Regions from separate parts of the Paenibacillus sp. FSL k6-2145 genome, predicted to be linked through region 1. Evidence: predicted binding sites of a transcription regulator. Region 1 holds the regulator's gene; each other region holds the start of a gene.
What was found. The regulator LexA, encoded in region 1, represses DNA repair genes until DNA is damaged. The targets are predictions, from matches to a motif close to CGAACATATGTTCG.
Positions count from the first base shown of each region.

Region 2: the regulator LexA is predicted to act here: its motif matches at 1,568-1,581, upstream of NZ043_RS25780 (DNA polymerase IV).
Region 3: the regulator LexA is predicted to act here: its motif matches at 2,230-2,243, upstream of recA (recombinase RecA).

Region 1 covers NZ_CP150267.1:6,249,270-6,253,980, forward strand. The annotation lists gene NZ043_RS27585 (ABC transporter permease subunit) at 1-3, opposite strand, end outside; gene NZ043_RS27590 (HAD family hydrolase) at 560-1,351, opposite strand; gene NZ043_RS27595 (hypothetical protein) at 1,380-1,889, opposite strand; gene NZ043_RS27600 (DUF896 domain-containing protein) at 2,015-2,224, opposite strand; gene NZ043_RS27605 (LysM peptidoglycan-binding domain-containing protein) at 2,320-2,697, opposite strand; gene lexA (transcriptional repressor LexA) at 2,994-3,620, shown strand; gene NZ043_RS27615 (aldehyde dehydrogenase) at 3,726-4,711, opposite strand, start outside.
Region 2 covers NZ_CP150267.1:5,848,029-5,852,739, forward strand. The annotation lists gene NZ043_RS25770 (fructose-1,6-bisphosphatase) at 1-180, shown strand, start outside; gene NZ043_RS25775 (chromosome condensation regulator) at 373-1,260, shown strand; gene NZ043_RS25780 (DNA polymerase IV) at 1,607-2,845, shown strand; gene NZ043_RS25785 (YolD-like family protein) at 2,842-3,189, shown strand; gene NZ043_RS25790 (hypothetical protein) at 3,191-3,559, shown strand; gene NZ043_RS25795 (spore germination protein) at 3,679-4,711, shown strand, end outside.
Region 3 covers NZ_CP150267.1:4,665,791-4,670,501, forward strand. The annotation lists gene pgsA (CDP-diacylglycerol--glycerol-3-phosphate 3-phosphatidyltransferase) at 119-706, shown strand; gene NZ043_RS20795 (competence/damage-inducible protein A) at 814-2,070, shown strand; gene recA (recombinase RecA) at 2,313-3,377, shown strand; gene NZ043_RS20805 (regulatory protein RecX) at 3,663-4,400, shown strand; gene rny (ribonuclease Y) at 4,711-4,711, shown strand, end outside.

The sequences.
Region 1 (4,711 bases):
CATGTGTTTTCACTCCGATCCAGGACTTGATAAGTAAGAGTAATTCATGTACAACTCCCATCGTTTCTCCTCTTGTAGAAGACAACCAATCCTTCAACTTCACCCCCACTACGAAATAGATAAATGCTAAATGTAAGCGATATCAATTTGATGTATTATGTAGAATCACACAATCCAAGGTGCTTCACATCATTAATTAGCACTTACTAAGTGGTGTGATCTCCAAATCGAAATAAGCTTTTTCAAAATATTAAGCGCTTACAATCAATAGAAAATAATTAGCAATAACTCCCTGCTTCCATTTTAATGAAGTAAGTCAAAAAGAAATTGCTTTAGGACAATCTAAATACTAGTCATACTAGTATGTTAGTTATATTCTAATCCAGCTTCCCCCTAATTTCAATAACTTTTAGTAAAAAAAATGGAGATCTCTTTTAACAAGGTAATTTAGTCAACAAGCTCAAATAAAAAAACATTGGTAACTTCAAGAACGACAGCATCGTTCATAGAAGCTTCCAATGTTTCAGGGTGCTGAGGAAAGATGTTATAGCTGATCTGCTTAGAAATTAGCAATAAGCTGATTTAATTCCGATAAATGCGTTATTTCATGGTCTGGCGCATACGTTTCATTGTTGGTCTTATGCTCACGGTTAATCCATACGGATTGGATGCCAGATGATAAAGCACCACGAATATCAGTCGTTAACTTGTCTCCAACCATCATGCTCTCTTCGGGTTTAACACCCAGTTTATTCAAAGCATGTTCAAATATCGACGGATCTGGTTTTCCTTTTCCGAAGTTACCCGAGATAATAATCTCATCAAAGAAAGGAGTCAATTCAGGTACACCATCCAACTTCTCTTGTTGCAAAGCAGGACAACCGTTTGTTAACAACAACAGTTTGTACTTTCCTTGTAACTGGCGCAAGGTGTCCATCGTTTCTTCGTATACATGAGGTCTGGATCTCCGTTCTACTCCAAACTGCGCGGCCAACTGTTCAGCAAGATCTTCCCGATCTATACCCAACTTCAACAAGCCACGACGCCAGGATTCTTTACGGTAAACTGGAGCAAGCTGTTCCAACTGACGGAACTCAGGTTGATCCCCACCAGTAAAGTTAGCCCATAGGCCTTCAAACGGATTGATTCCAATCATTTTAGTGAAAGGAAAGGTTTCATATGATTCATACAGTCCACGTGCCTCATTACGAACAGCTTCTTCAAGTTCTTCTGGTTTAACCCCAGTCTCTTTCGCTGCGATTAGACAAGTCTCATGAAAAGCTTCTCGAACACTACGCTCATCCCATAATAAAGTATCATCTAGGTCGAACAAAATCGCTTTTAACGCCATTCCGATCATCTACCCCTTTATGCAATAATTACTTTTCGACGGTTTCCACGGTGATCTGGTGTGCTTTTGCAAACTTCAACAAACGTTCGGCAATCGCATCTGTATCGTAACGGTTCAATAACTTGGTAAACACCCATCTTTTCCCGCGACTGTTATGTTCGATAACAACTGTACCTGGTTCAATTCTGAATTTGACAATATCGTCAACCCCGATTGAACGTTCACGATTACCCTTCGTCGTGATAATCCGATTACTGCTAATCTTGATGTATGGACGGCGAAGCATGAAGATGACTGCCAAAAATACGTAAAGCAGCATCGTCACCCAGTCCCAAGTTGTCATTGGAGCTTGCACAAGGAATGTGCTCATAAACAGATACAAAAAGGCGAGACCAATCAAAAATATTGGGAACAACAAGCTGCGTCCCTTAAAGACTTCTTCACCTGGTGTACCCGTGATTGGTTGACCACTTTTTTTGCGTTGCTGATTTAACTGCTTGGAATTTTTCTTAACCGTTCTCTCGAACGAACGCGACATGAGAATCCCCCTTATGTGTCTTTGTATCGGCTTACATAACTGTAAACCAACATTTCCCCCTATAAATTGCACACTCAAAATAACAGGAAGAAACCTAAATATCATAATGATATCATTAGGTTTCGTTAGTGTTTGAGTTTGCCTTGGTGGCCTTTGTCATTCTCATCATCAACAATCTCAATGGTATCCAGTTGTTGTCTGAAATTGTTGCGAATATTACTCAAATAAATCTCTCTTAGCTCGGCACGTTCAGCAAGTTCTTCCTCCGACAATCCAGTGGACTTTTGCTTACGAGCCAATTCGTTAATGCGTGCTACCAGACTATCTATATCCAAGCTTGTCCCCTCCAAAAATACAAAGTCATATTAACTTTGCCATTATAAAGGCAGCTTGTCAAGCTGACACGCGTTAACACTCATTGATGTGCATTTTATTCTGCAAATTGCGGTAGAGCTAGTACTTGTCCCACTTGGATGGAAGTTGTATGAAGTTGATTCACTTTCTTAATTGCTTCTATATAAATACGTGTATCCATATTCGTCGGTTTATGTTCCAAAGAAATACTCCATAATGTTTCCCCTTGTGAAACAGCTATCTTTCCTCCAGGCAGAACATCATTCTCATTGCCAGCAAATACAGTTAAAACGGTGCTACATCCAATAAATATAATCAAAGAGGTAATGGCTACCTTTAACATCCATGAAGAAATCTTGAAACGCGCTAAAACCTTCTTGTAGTTCCCTATTTTAGTCTTCACCAGTTCCGAATTCATTGGTTCATAAATGCTTTGATAAGTAGAATATCTCATTAAATACCCGCCTCCAAACGTTTGTTCCTATCTGTTGAAATCAATATAACACGAACACTTGTTTTGTTCAATAGATTTTTAGAACAATTGTTCGCTTCTTTTTTGAAGGAGAAATTTCTTATTTCACTTCCTTTTGCAAAGCATTTGCAGTATTATGCTCTGACTTTTGGACAATTTCTGTTCTATAAGTTAAAAAACACTGATTTAATGCTATTTTATTTAGAACTTATGTTTGTACGAACGGAGGTTCTATGTTATAATTTTCCCAAACGTTACTAAAATGGGGTTGATACGGTATGTCGAAGATATCCAGCAGGCAGCAGGCTATTCTGGAGTTTATACGAAATGAAGTCCGGTTGAAGGGGTATCCTCCTTCCGTACGGGAAATTGGTGAAGCGGTTGGACTTGCTTCCAGCTCAACAGTACATGGACATTTGGATCGTTTGGAGAAAAAAGGTTTGATCCGACGCGACCCTACCAAGCCAAGAGCCATTGAGCTTTTGAGCCAGGAAGAATCTGAGCATTCTCATCAATTTGCTCATAGCGTTGCACGTATTCCTGTCGTTGGTAAGGTTACAGCCGGGGTTCCAATCACTGCAACCGAGAACATTGAAGACTACTTCCCTCTTCCTACACATTATGTAGGCGAACAGAAAGTGTTTATGCTTTCGGTAGTCGGAGATAGTATGGTGGAAGCTGGAATCGTTAACGGAGATTACGTTATTGTCCGTCAACAGCAAACTGCTGATAACGGTGATATCGTCGTAGCAATGACTGAAGACGATGAAGCTACAGTGAAAACGTTCTATAAAGAGAAAGATCATATTCGCCTTCAACCGGAGAATGCGACCTTCGAACCTTTACGTTTGAAACATGTTAGTATTCTGGGTAAAGTCATTGGCCTTTTCCGAGATATTCATTAATATTTAACTTGAGTAACAAAACTAGATGTAATGAAATACGAAAGAGGTTGTCCTGATCAACAGGACAACCTCTTTTTTTCATGTTTATGTTATTTTAGCGGATAATTATTCACTGCGTTTCAGAACACTCTTGTGATGCGAGAACACATCAAAGCTCTGTTGCCCGTGATATGAGCCCATACCGCTCTCTCCTACACCACCAAACGGGAGATAGTGTGAAGTCATATGAGAAAGTGTGTCATTAATACATCCCCCACCGAAGGATACTTGATTCAAAACCTGATCTTGCAGTTGCTCATCCTGTGTGAAGAGATATAATGCCAATGGTTTTGGCCGACGAACAATCTCATCCAGCATAGGTTTCAAGTCACTGTACGTAAATACAGGAAGAATCGGACCGAAGATCTCTTCTTGCATGACAGCTGATTCCCAGTTCACATCTCCAAGTACAGTTGGCTCAATCAGCAACTGCTCACGTACAGATCGTCCACCTATCAGCGTTTTGCCATCTGTGAGGAATTTCGATAACCGATCAAAGTTACGAGCATTGACAATATGCGGGAAATCAGTGTTCTGTAACACATCATCTCCAAATTTATCTTTGATCTCTGCACCAATCAGATTGATCAATTCATCATGAACTTGTTCATGTACAAGCAAATAATCCGGAGCAACGCAAGTTTGGCCTGCATTCAGGAACTTACCACGAACAATACGTTGGGCCACCAGCTTCAGATCTGCATCGCTATGGACAATAGCAGGACTTTTACCGCCCAACTCAAGAGTTACAGGAGTCAAGTGCTCCGCAGCTGCCTTCATCACAATGCGACCAACACCCGTGCTTCCTGTGAAGAAAATATAATCAAACTTCTCTTTCAACAATGCTGTGCTGGCCTCGACTTCCCCTTCCATAACGGCGATATACTCCTGAGGGAAGATCTCCTGAATCAGATCATACGTCAGACGAGATACGGCTGGTGTTAATTCAGAAGGCTTGATAACTGCACAGTTACCGGCTGCAATTGCTCCAATCAGTGGACCGAAGGCCAATTGGAAAGGATAGTTCCAAGGTGCAATAATAAGCGCCACTC
Region 2 (4,711 bases), 400 kb from region 1:
CATCAGAAATTTAATTCAAAAGAAGATGTGTTATGTAACGGAACGGACGTGTTATCTCTAAAAAGATTGGTGGACAAAGAACTGGCGCGGAAGCTGGTGAGGGAAACCAATGTAGGCGAAAAGCTGCTGTGGAAAATCTCAAATCTGAAGGATCTTCTAGAATATCGCTACATGAAATGAAACGATTGCTAAAAATACACACATGGATCAACTGTTTGAGTGCAATTTGACGTAGACGCTCGTATTGGGCAGGGAAGTAAGAATACCCTGTCTGTGCGAGCCTTTCTTTTGTAACAGTACGATGTAACAACAAACTTTATGACTTACAGTTGAACTAACCGAGGATTTTCAATTGGTGGAGAGGAGGAAGATATGGGCTACAATTCACGGAAGGAAGCAGTATTTGAGGCGAAACGGGTCCGTAACTGTACCATAGCGGCAGGTCGTCGTCATACCGTTGCTCTTAGATCTGACGGAACAGTAATAGCTGTGGGTGATAATAAATACGGTCAATGTAAGGTAAGCGATTGGTGCCATATCGTCGCAGTTGCGACTGGTAATGTTCATATGGCTACGAACACCGGTAATGCACATACAGTTGGTCTTAAATCCGATGGTACGGTAACAGCTATCGGTTGGAATAAGCATGACCAATGCAATGTAAGCGAATGGCGCAATATAGTAACCGTTTCGGCAGGTTGGTGCCGTACTGTCGGGGTTAGATCAGATGGCACCGTGGTTGCGGTGGGGCGAAATAATGGAGGGGAATGCAACGTGAGCAGCTGGCATGATATTGTATCGGTCACGACGGGTGACTGGCATACAGTTGGTCTAAAAATAGACGGAACAGTAACAGCCGTTGGTAACAATAAGTATAACCAATGTAGCGTAAACGACTGGGGCGACATATTAGCTGTTTCGGCGGGGTATCTTCATACTGTTGGGCTTAGATGGGATGGCACGGTAGTGGCTGTGGGTAGAAATAATGAAGGGGAATGCGACGTAAGCGCTTGGCGCGATATTGTAGCAGTTGCAGCGGGGAGTTATCATACCGTTGGTCTTAAGTCTGACGGGACGATGGTTGCTGTGGGTTCGAATAAACATCACCAATGTGATGTAAGTGGCTGGCACGAAATTAGATCTATTTCTGCGGGGTGTGCCTATACAATTGGACTGAAATCGGATGGTACGATGGTTGCTGTGGGTGATAATGATTATGGACAATGTGATGTAAGCGGATGGAGTAGCATCCAACAATAAAATACTAAAAAAGCAGCAGCTGATGTCGGCTGCTTTTATTTATTTGTCGCGGGACAAGAACATGGTCCAATTGAAGTCGCTAATTTAGCGGCTTTTTGTGCATTGGCTTTTGAATAGCACCCTTAATTACATATTCAAGTATTTTCGCATTTAAGTCAGGAAAATGAAAACTGTGTTTACAGGTGGGAGTTCAAATGATGGAGAAGCTGGTGTGACTTAGTATGATTTGAATCCATCACTTCGTCGTAGCCTAAATATAAATATTTACCTCTTGCATAAAGAACATGTGTTCGGTTTATAATATATACAAACATACGTTCTTAAAAGTACAGGAGTGATTTCAGTGTTGACTAAGCAACGAACCATTATGCTCATTGATATGCAGAGCTTTTATGCTTCAGTCGAAAAGGCAAAAATGCCTCAATACAAAAATAGACCATTAGCTGTCGCGGGAGACCCCGCAAGACGTTCTGGAATTATCCTTGCCGCTTGTCCACTAGCCAAAGCGAAGGGTGTATCTACCGCGGAACCACTCTGGCAGTCTCTTCAGAAGTGCCCTGAACTGATCATTGTGAGACCACACATGCAAGAATACATCGAAGTATCCACTCAAATCATGTCCATTATTGAGGAGTTCACCGATCTGGTCGAACCTTACAGTATAGACGAATTATTCGCTGATTTTACAGGGTCTATGCATCTATTTGGTAATGATCCAGTCGATTTGGCCAAGCAAATTCAAGACAAAATCTATAATGAAACAGGCGTATACGCGAGAGCTGGCATTGGTGAAAACAAAATCATCAGTAAATTATGCTGCGATATGATCGCTAAAAAAGCAGAGGGGGGCATTTTCCACTTAAAGAAAGAGGAGTTACACCTCCATATTGGAGATAAGCCCATCCGCGATATGTGGGGGATAGGCTCAAGAATGGAAAAACATCTGTGGAAGATGGGCATCCGAACCATTAGAGACCTGGCGAATACGCCTCTTTCCAAATTAAGAAGTAAGTGGGGTGTTAATGGAGAAGTCATCTGGAGAGTCGCAAATGGACTCGACAATTCGCCGGTAACCGTGAACACGCACAGTACACAAAAGGATATCGGAAACGGAATGACCCTGCCTAGAGATTTCACAGAGGCATGGGAGATCGAAGTGGTTATTCTCGATATCTGTACAGAAGTATGCAGAAGAGCCCGGCAAAAGGGACTGATGGGTAGTGTCGTATCCGTAAGTGTGTCTGGAGCGGATTTTGACCACCCCACTGGTTTTCACAGGCAGGTTAAACTGTCTGATCCTACAAACATAACCGTTGATGTATGCAAGATAGCCAAACGCATATTCCATCAACACTGGGATGGGCAACCTGTGCGCCGTGTAGGCGTATCCCTGTCTCAATTATCCAACGCGGATACATATCAACTATCTTTTTTTGATGATCAAGAGCAGAAACGGGCCATTGATCAGGTGATGGACGACATTAAGGATCGATTTGGCGACATTGCCATTCTACGAGCGAGCTCCATTACGGCTGCGGGTCAAGCGATCGATCGAGCATCTAAAATTGGGGGGCATTATAAATGAGCAAAAAACTGGAGGCCAATGGATTATGGGAATCGAGCCGCATGATGCTTCCTCAACATAAAGAACGAATTATACAGCATCGAACTCAAATTCATTATCAAGCGAAACCACTGATCCATGAAGATGAGTGGGAGATTATTACTCAGAATATAGATATGTCGCTCAATTATACATTGCAAGCCACCTTTGAAATATTTACTGAGTCAGGCAATCGGTATAAACACGGGATCGTCACTTCAGTCAGTACCTTTGGGAAGAAAATCAAAATTGAAATGGAGAATGGATTTGAATGGGTCGATTTTGATCAATTGGTCGCTGTAAAACTTGAAGAAGGAGGCGTGTAAATTGCGACAGACTTTCGAGGAACTTTCACTCGTGAAGAGGGTGGTGGAGCTCCCTTATCTTTTAGGTGCTCTGGAGGTAGATAAGCATAAAATATACGCTTCCAACTTCAAAATGAAATCTGTGTATGTTGACTACCTGGACGGTACCCAAAAGAAAATTGCTTTAGAGATGTACAAATCAAAACAAAGGCTAAAGGAACATCATATTAAAATCATAGATGAAGTGAGATCTGAGCTGAGTTTAACGGTAGATTATTCGGTGAGAGGTTACATTCATAAAATGACATTATTATGGAGCAAAGTAAAAGTGGATGTAACCTTAATGCTTACTGAACATATGAACGTTGATATTACTGATTTGCTCAAATGAACATAGAAAATAAGATGTACCTGCGAACAAGCCGCGATGTATATCAAGAAGAATAATCGTCATAATAAGGAAATGTTGCTGTAAGAAGGGAGGTAAGGGTAGTGGATGATCAATCTGCCATGAACACAAAAGAGGAAAATATCACCAAAAGTTTGAACGAATCCTTGGGTAGAATTGAAGAAATCTTTACGAATACTCCCGACTTAATCATCCGAAAGTTAAGCATAAAACAGACCGGAGAACTAGCCGCTATAATCTATATGGAAGAATTGACAGATAAAGCGTCACTTAATCAAAATGTTCTTGCTCCGCTTCAACTAGAAACCGGAAATCCTTCCGGAGATTTCATTACAACAGTGGGTTATGTAAAACCTCACTCCAAGTGGGAAGAGCTCAGACTTTCCATTATACTCGGCTACAGCGTGTTATTTATTGAAGGAAGAAGTACTGCATACGCATTAGATACAAAAGGATTTCCGCAACGCGCTGTTGAGGATCCTCAGCAGGAGCCCTCACTGAAAGGGGCTCATCAAGGATTTATAGAGACAGGTTCTCAAAATATAGCCATGATCCGTCGTTATATTGCGGACAAAGAGTTAAAGGTGAAGCGGTATATTGTTGGGCAGCGGGGACAAACGCCAGTATCTTTGCTTTATTTGGAAGATGTGATCCAGCCGGACATCATTAAAGCACTGGAAGAACGGATTCAATCCATTGATGTGGATGCCATCATTAACACCGGAGAATTGGCTGAATTTATTGAGGACCAACCACTTGCGTTGCTTCCCCAAATGATTACGACAGAAAGACCGGATACGGCAGCTTCTCAAATACTGCAAGGCCGTTGTGTCGTTGTAGTCGATGGTTCGCCAAGTGTTCTGGTTGCGCCAGCTACGTTCATGTCTTTTTTTCAGACGGTTGATGATTACAGTTCCAGATGGTCCATTTCGTCATTCCTCAGAATATTGCGCATCTTTGCCTTTTTCATTGCTATTTTTTTACCTGGAATTTTTATAGCCGTCATTTCGTTTCATTTTGAGATTATACCTTTGAAGCTTCTATTAACGCTTGGTGAGTCACGGGGGCAAGTTCCGTTCCCGCCATTTGTAGAGGCGATTATTATGGAAATAACACTTGAGATGTTAAGGGAAG
Region 3 (4,711 bases), 1.6 Mb from region 1:
ATAGTGGGATCATGTTAATATGGATTGACATTGAAACTGTACATTTCATGTTCCGGATGATGATAACGGGATTATGATGATTGTTTGGAGTAATGGAGGATATGAGGGAGGGCGTCTTGTGAATTTACCCAACCGGATTACGCTTGCACGAATTTGCTTAATCCCTTTTTTGATGGTGTTCCTGCTCGTGGATTTTCCATTTTATCCAGAGCCGTTGCAGCTTGGAAGCTTTTCGCTTCCGTATAATCAACTGATTGCTGCTGTTATTTTTATCATCGCCGCAAGCACAGATGGAATTGACGGATACCTTGCGCGGAAAAATAACATGGTTACCAATCTGGGGAAACTGCTTGATCCACTCGCAGACAAGCTGCTGGTTACTGCAGTTTTGATCTCGCTTGTGGAGATGGGCAAGCTGGATTCCTGGATTGCAGTTGTTATTATTAGTCGTGAATTCGCAGTTACCGGCTTGCGTCAAATTGCATTGCTGGATGGTTCGGTTGTTGCCGCTAGTGCTTGGGGCAAGCTGAAGACTGTAGTGCAGATTGTGGCGATTGTGCTGTTGCTGTTGAACAATTTCCCGTTTTCATACACGGGTATTCACGTCGATATTATTGCGGTATGGGCAGCAGCGCTTATTACCATCTGGTCGGGTATCGATTACTTTATCAAAAACAAAAATTTGCTTCATTTAACAAAAGCATAATGGTTTGTTCTTAAATGGGTAATCATGAAGGAAGCATTGGGTCAGGGGCAATAGGAAATTATCCTATTGCCCTTTGATCACTCACCACGTGTACAGGAGGATGCTCAATGAAGGCAGAAATCATTGCAGTTGGCACAGAGCTACTGCTTGGACAAATCGTCAATACCAATGCCAGATACCTATCCCGTGAATTGGCTGCGATGGGGATCGATGTATATTTCCAAACGGTGGTTGGGGATAACCTGAACCGTCTTAGTGAAGCTATACGCATTGCGCAGGGCCGTGCAGACGTTATTTTGTTTTCCGGTGGCATCGGACCTACCCAAGATGATCTGACCAAGGATGCGCTCGCAGCTGTTCTTAACCGGAAACTGCATACAGATCGAATGGCAATGGACAAAATTGAGAGCTTTTTCAGAGATCGTAATGTGGACATGACAGAGAATAACCGACGTCAGGCGATCGTTATTGATGGCGGCACACCTCTTGCCAACGAAACAGGACTTGCGGCGGGAAATGCGATTTCTGACAATGACAAATATTATGTTGTAATGCCTGGACCACCTAAAGAGTTGATTCCAATGTTTGAACAGGAAGTCAAGCCTTGGCTGTTCCAGCATGTGCTCACAGAAGAGATGCCAATCTATTCCCGAATGCTCAAATTCGCAGGTATTGGTGAATCTGCTTTGGAAGATCGACTATTGGATCTGATTGACGCGCAGACAGACCCCACGATTGCTCCTTACGCGAGCGAAGGCGAAGTTACGGTACGTGTCTCCACGAAGGCTGCGAGTGAGGGAGAGGCGAAGCTGAAGCTGGATGCGATGGAGGTTCAGATTCGGGAGCGTTTGACAGAACATCTCTACGCGAACGAGGATGTGCCTATAGAGTACACGATTGTAACCATGATGTCTGACATGGGGTTGACGCTCAGCGCTGCTGAGAGCTGTACAGGAGGGCTTGTCATGCAAAGTCTGACCTCTGTACCCGGAAGTGCGTCAATGCTCAAAGGTGGAATTGTTTGTTACTCCAATGAAATTAAAGAAAAGTTGCTAAATGTGCCTCATGATTATCTGGAAGGTGAAGATGCACCAGGGGCGGTAAGTCCTGAGGTTGCAAAAGTGCTTGCTGAACAGATCCGTATGATTGGCGATGCTGATTTTGGCCTGGCTGTTACCGGTGTAGCTGGACCGGGATATTCGGAACGTAAACCACCCGGACTTGTCTTCATCGCTCTTGCTGAACGTGGAAAAGAGACGGAAATTCATGAGCTGCGTATTAATGGTAATCGTGAGACTGTTCGCATTCGTTCAGCCAAAGCGATTCTCTATCGCTTATGGCAAAAACTTGTGGCGATGGATTGATTAGTTAATAGCTTCGATTGCATTTACAGTTCCAAGCAAGTATAATTAAGGAAGACGGAAGAACCGTAGAATTAGGCTTTACAGCCTTGTTTACGGTTCTTTTTTCTGTTTAATGGAAAGTTTCCTTGAGGAAGAGGCGCCTCGGCCTTTACAAAAAAACGAATGTATGTTCGAAAAAAAGCTTGGCAAACGTGTTAAAACAAGGTATCATTATCTTATAAACAGTAAAGGGTGTGAGCTTATTGTCAGACCGTCGTGCCGCGCTTGATATGGCGCTCCGTCAAATAGAGAAGCAATTTGGTAAAGGATCCATCATGAAACTGGGTGAGTCCACTCATATGAATGTGGAAATTATTCCCAGTGGTTCCTTGGCTTTGGATATTGCATTAGGAACAGGCGGCTTGCCTAAAGGCCGTATTGTTGAAATATATGGACCTGAATCCTCAGGTAAAACAACTGTCGCATTACATGCGATTGCTGAAGTACAACGTGTTGGTGGACAAGCAGCATTTATCGATGCCGAGCATGCTCTTGATCCTCAATATGCAAGCAAATTGGGTGTTAACATTGACGAATTGCTTCTATCTCAGCCAGATACGGGTGAGCAAGGGCTGGAAATTGCAGAAGCTCTTGTACGCAGTGGTGCAGTAGATATCGTTGTTATTGACTCCGTAGCTGCCTTGGTTCCAAAAGCAGAGATTGAAGGCGAAATGGGTGATTCACACGTTGGTTTGCAAGCGCGTTTGATGTCTCAGGCGTTGCGTAAATTGTCTGGTGCAATCAGCAAATCCAAAACAATCGCAATCTTCATTAACCAGCTTCGTGAGAAAGTCGGCGTTATGTTTGGTAACCCGGAAACAACACCTGGTGGTCGTGCTCTGAAGTTTTATTCCACAGTACGTCTGGATGTGCGTCGTATTGAGAGTATCAAATCAGGCAATGACATGATTGGTAACCGTACTCGTATTAAAGTTGTGAAAAACAAAGTGGCACCTCCGTTTAAACAAGCGGAAGTGGATATCATGTATGGCGAGGGTATTTCGAGAGAAGGCAGTATCATTGACATTGGTACAGAGCTGGATATCGTTAATAAAAGTGGTGCATGGTACTCCTACGAAGGCGAGCGTTTAGGACAAGGCCGTGAGAACGCAAAGCAGTTCATGAAAGAGCATAAAGACATTGCTGAAATCATTGAACAAAAAATTCGGGTAGCTAGTAACTTGACTACCGCAGTTCCTGCGCCAACTAGTGAAGAGCAACAAAAAGAAGCAGAAGAAGAACAAGAATTGTTTGAAATCAACGAGTAATTTCTCAGGGTCCTCCCTTGTAGGGAGGACCCTGAGGGTGTTCCCCACTGGGCTCCGTAAACTTATCAGATTGAGCTTGGATCAATCTGGATAATGGATTGTAGTGGGAGTACTCATGCTGTCTAACAGCCCCTGTCCCAATGGACAGGGGCTGTTAGCACGCTAACTGTGGAGTAAAGGCCGGGCAGAGTTCCCGGTCTTTTGTATTATTAGTGTTCTTTGTCTTATGTGTGGAGATGTGCTTGGCGTAGTCAGAATGAAAATGTTATGAAAGGGGAGACCTGAATGGATCAACATGACGAGGATTTATATGAAGAAGCAGAACAGGATGGCCTATCCCAATTTCCGGATAACGAAGAACTTATTATTACACGTGTAGAACGAACGAAGAGCAGGCAAGCTCGTTATCGAATCACTTTTGGTATCCACTCCATTACGGTTCTTGAAGATGTGATGATTAAATACAGGATGACTCAAGGCAATACGTTTATGAAGAAGGATCTGGAGGAAATCATTGTAGCTGATGAGCGACAGCGGACGTATGCACAGTCTCTGCGTTTTTTGGAGCATAAGCCACGTACGCGCCATGAATTAAGTCAGAAACTTCGTCAGAAGGAGTTTGCTGCACCATTAATTGAAGAGACGCTGGATCGCCTTGAGCGGGAGAAGTTAGTGGATGATGATCTATTTGCGAAGGAATGGACAAGACAGCGTATGGAGGGCAAGCGGAAGGGAAAACTGTGGATAAGGCAAGAGCTGCGTCAAAAGGGCATTGCCAATGATCTCATTGTTGAGGCACTAGAAGGTATTAGTACAGATGCGGAATTTGAGACTGCCTTGAGTGCCGGACGCAAAAAATGGAATCAGGTCAAAGGGGACGTCAAAGAGAAGAAAAATAAAACGCTTCCCTTCCTAATGAGACGTGGTTTTTCAATGGATATGGTGCGCCGGGTCGTGAATTGTTTAATTGAAGAAGATGAGGCTGGGGACCCTGAAGATGACGAAGCGTTGTTATGGGATTAGCAGACTAGAGTCTCTATACTGCATTCTCTTGACAATTTCTTTCGTCAAATACTAAAATGGACATGAGTCTGTAAGAAATGGACAACCCTTTTTCCTTCCAAAAAAGCGGTTTCGGTTTCTTAAGATTTATACCATTCTTAATTATGGGTTCGCTGGAAACAGTGAATAGTACGTGGAAACATGTACATGTGAAATGAAAATCGGCGGGGGATCGCCGTGAGTATTCGTTATTCCCAAACATATGTAAGGTTTGAAAACTGCAAATTGACCCAAGGAATGCCTTGGAGGAACCAACGAGGAGGTGAACAGTA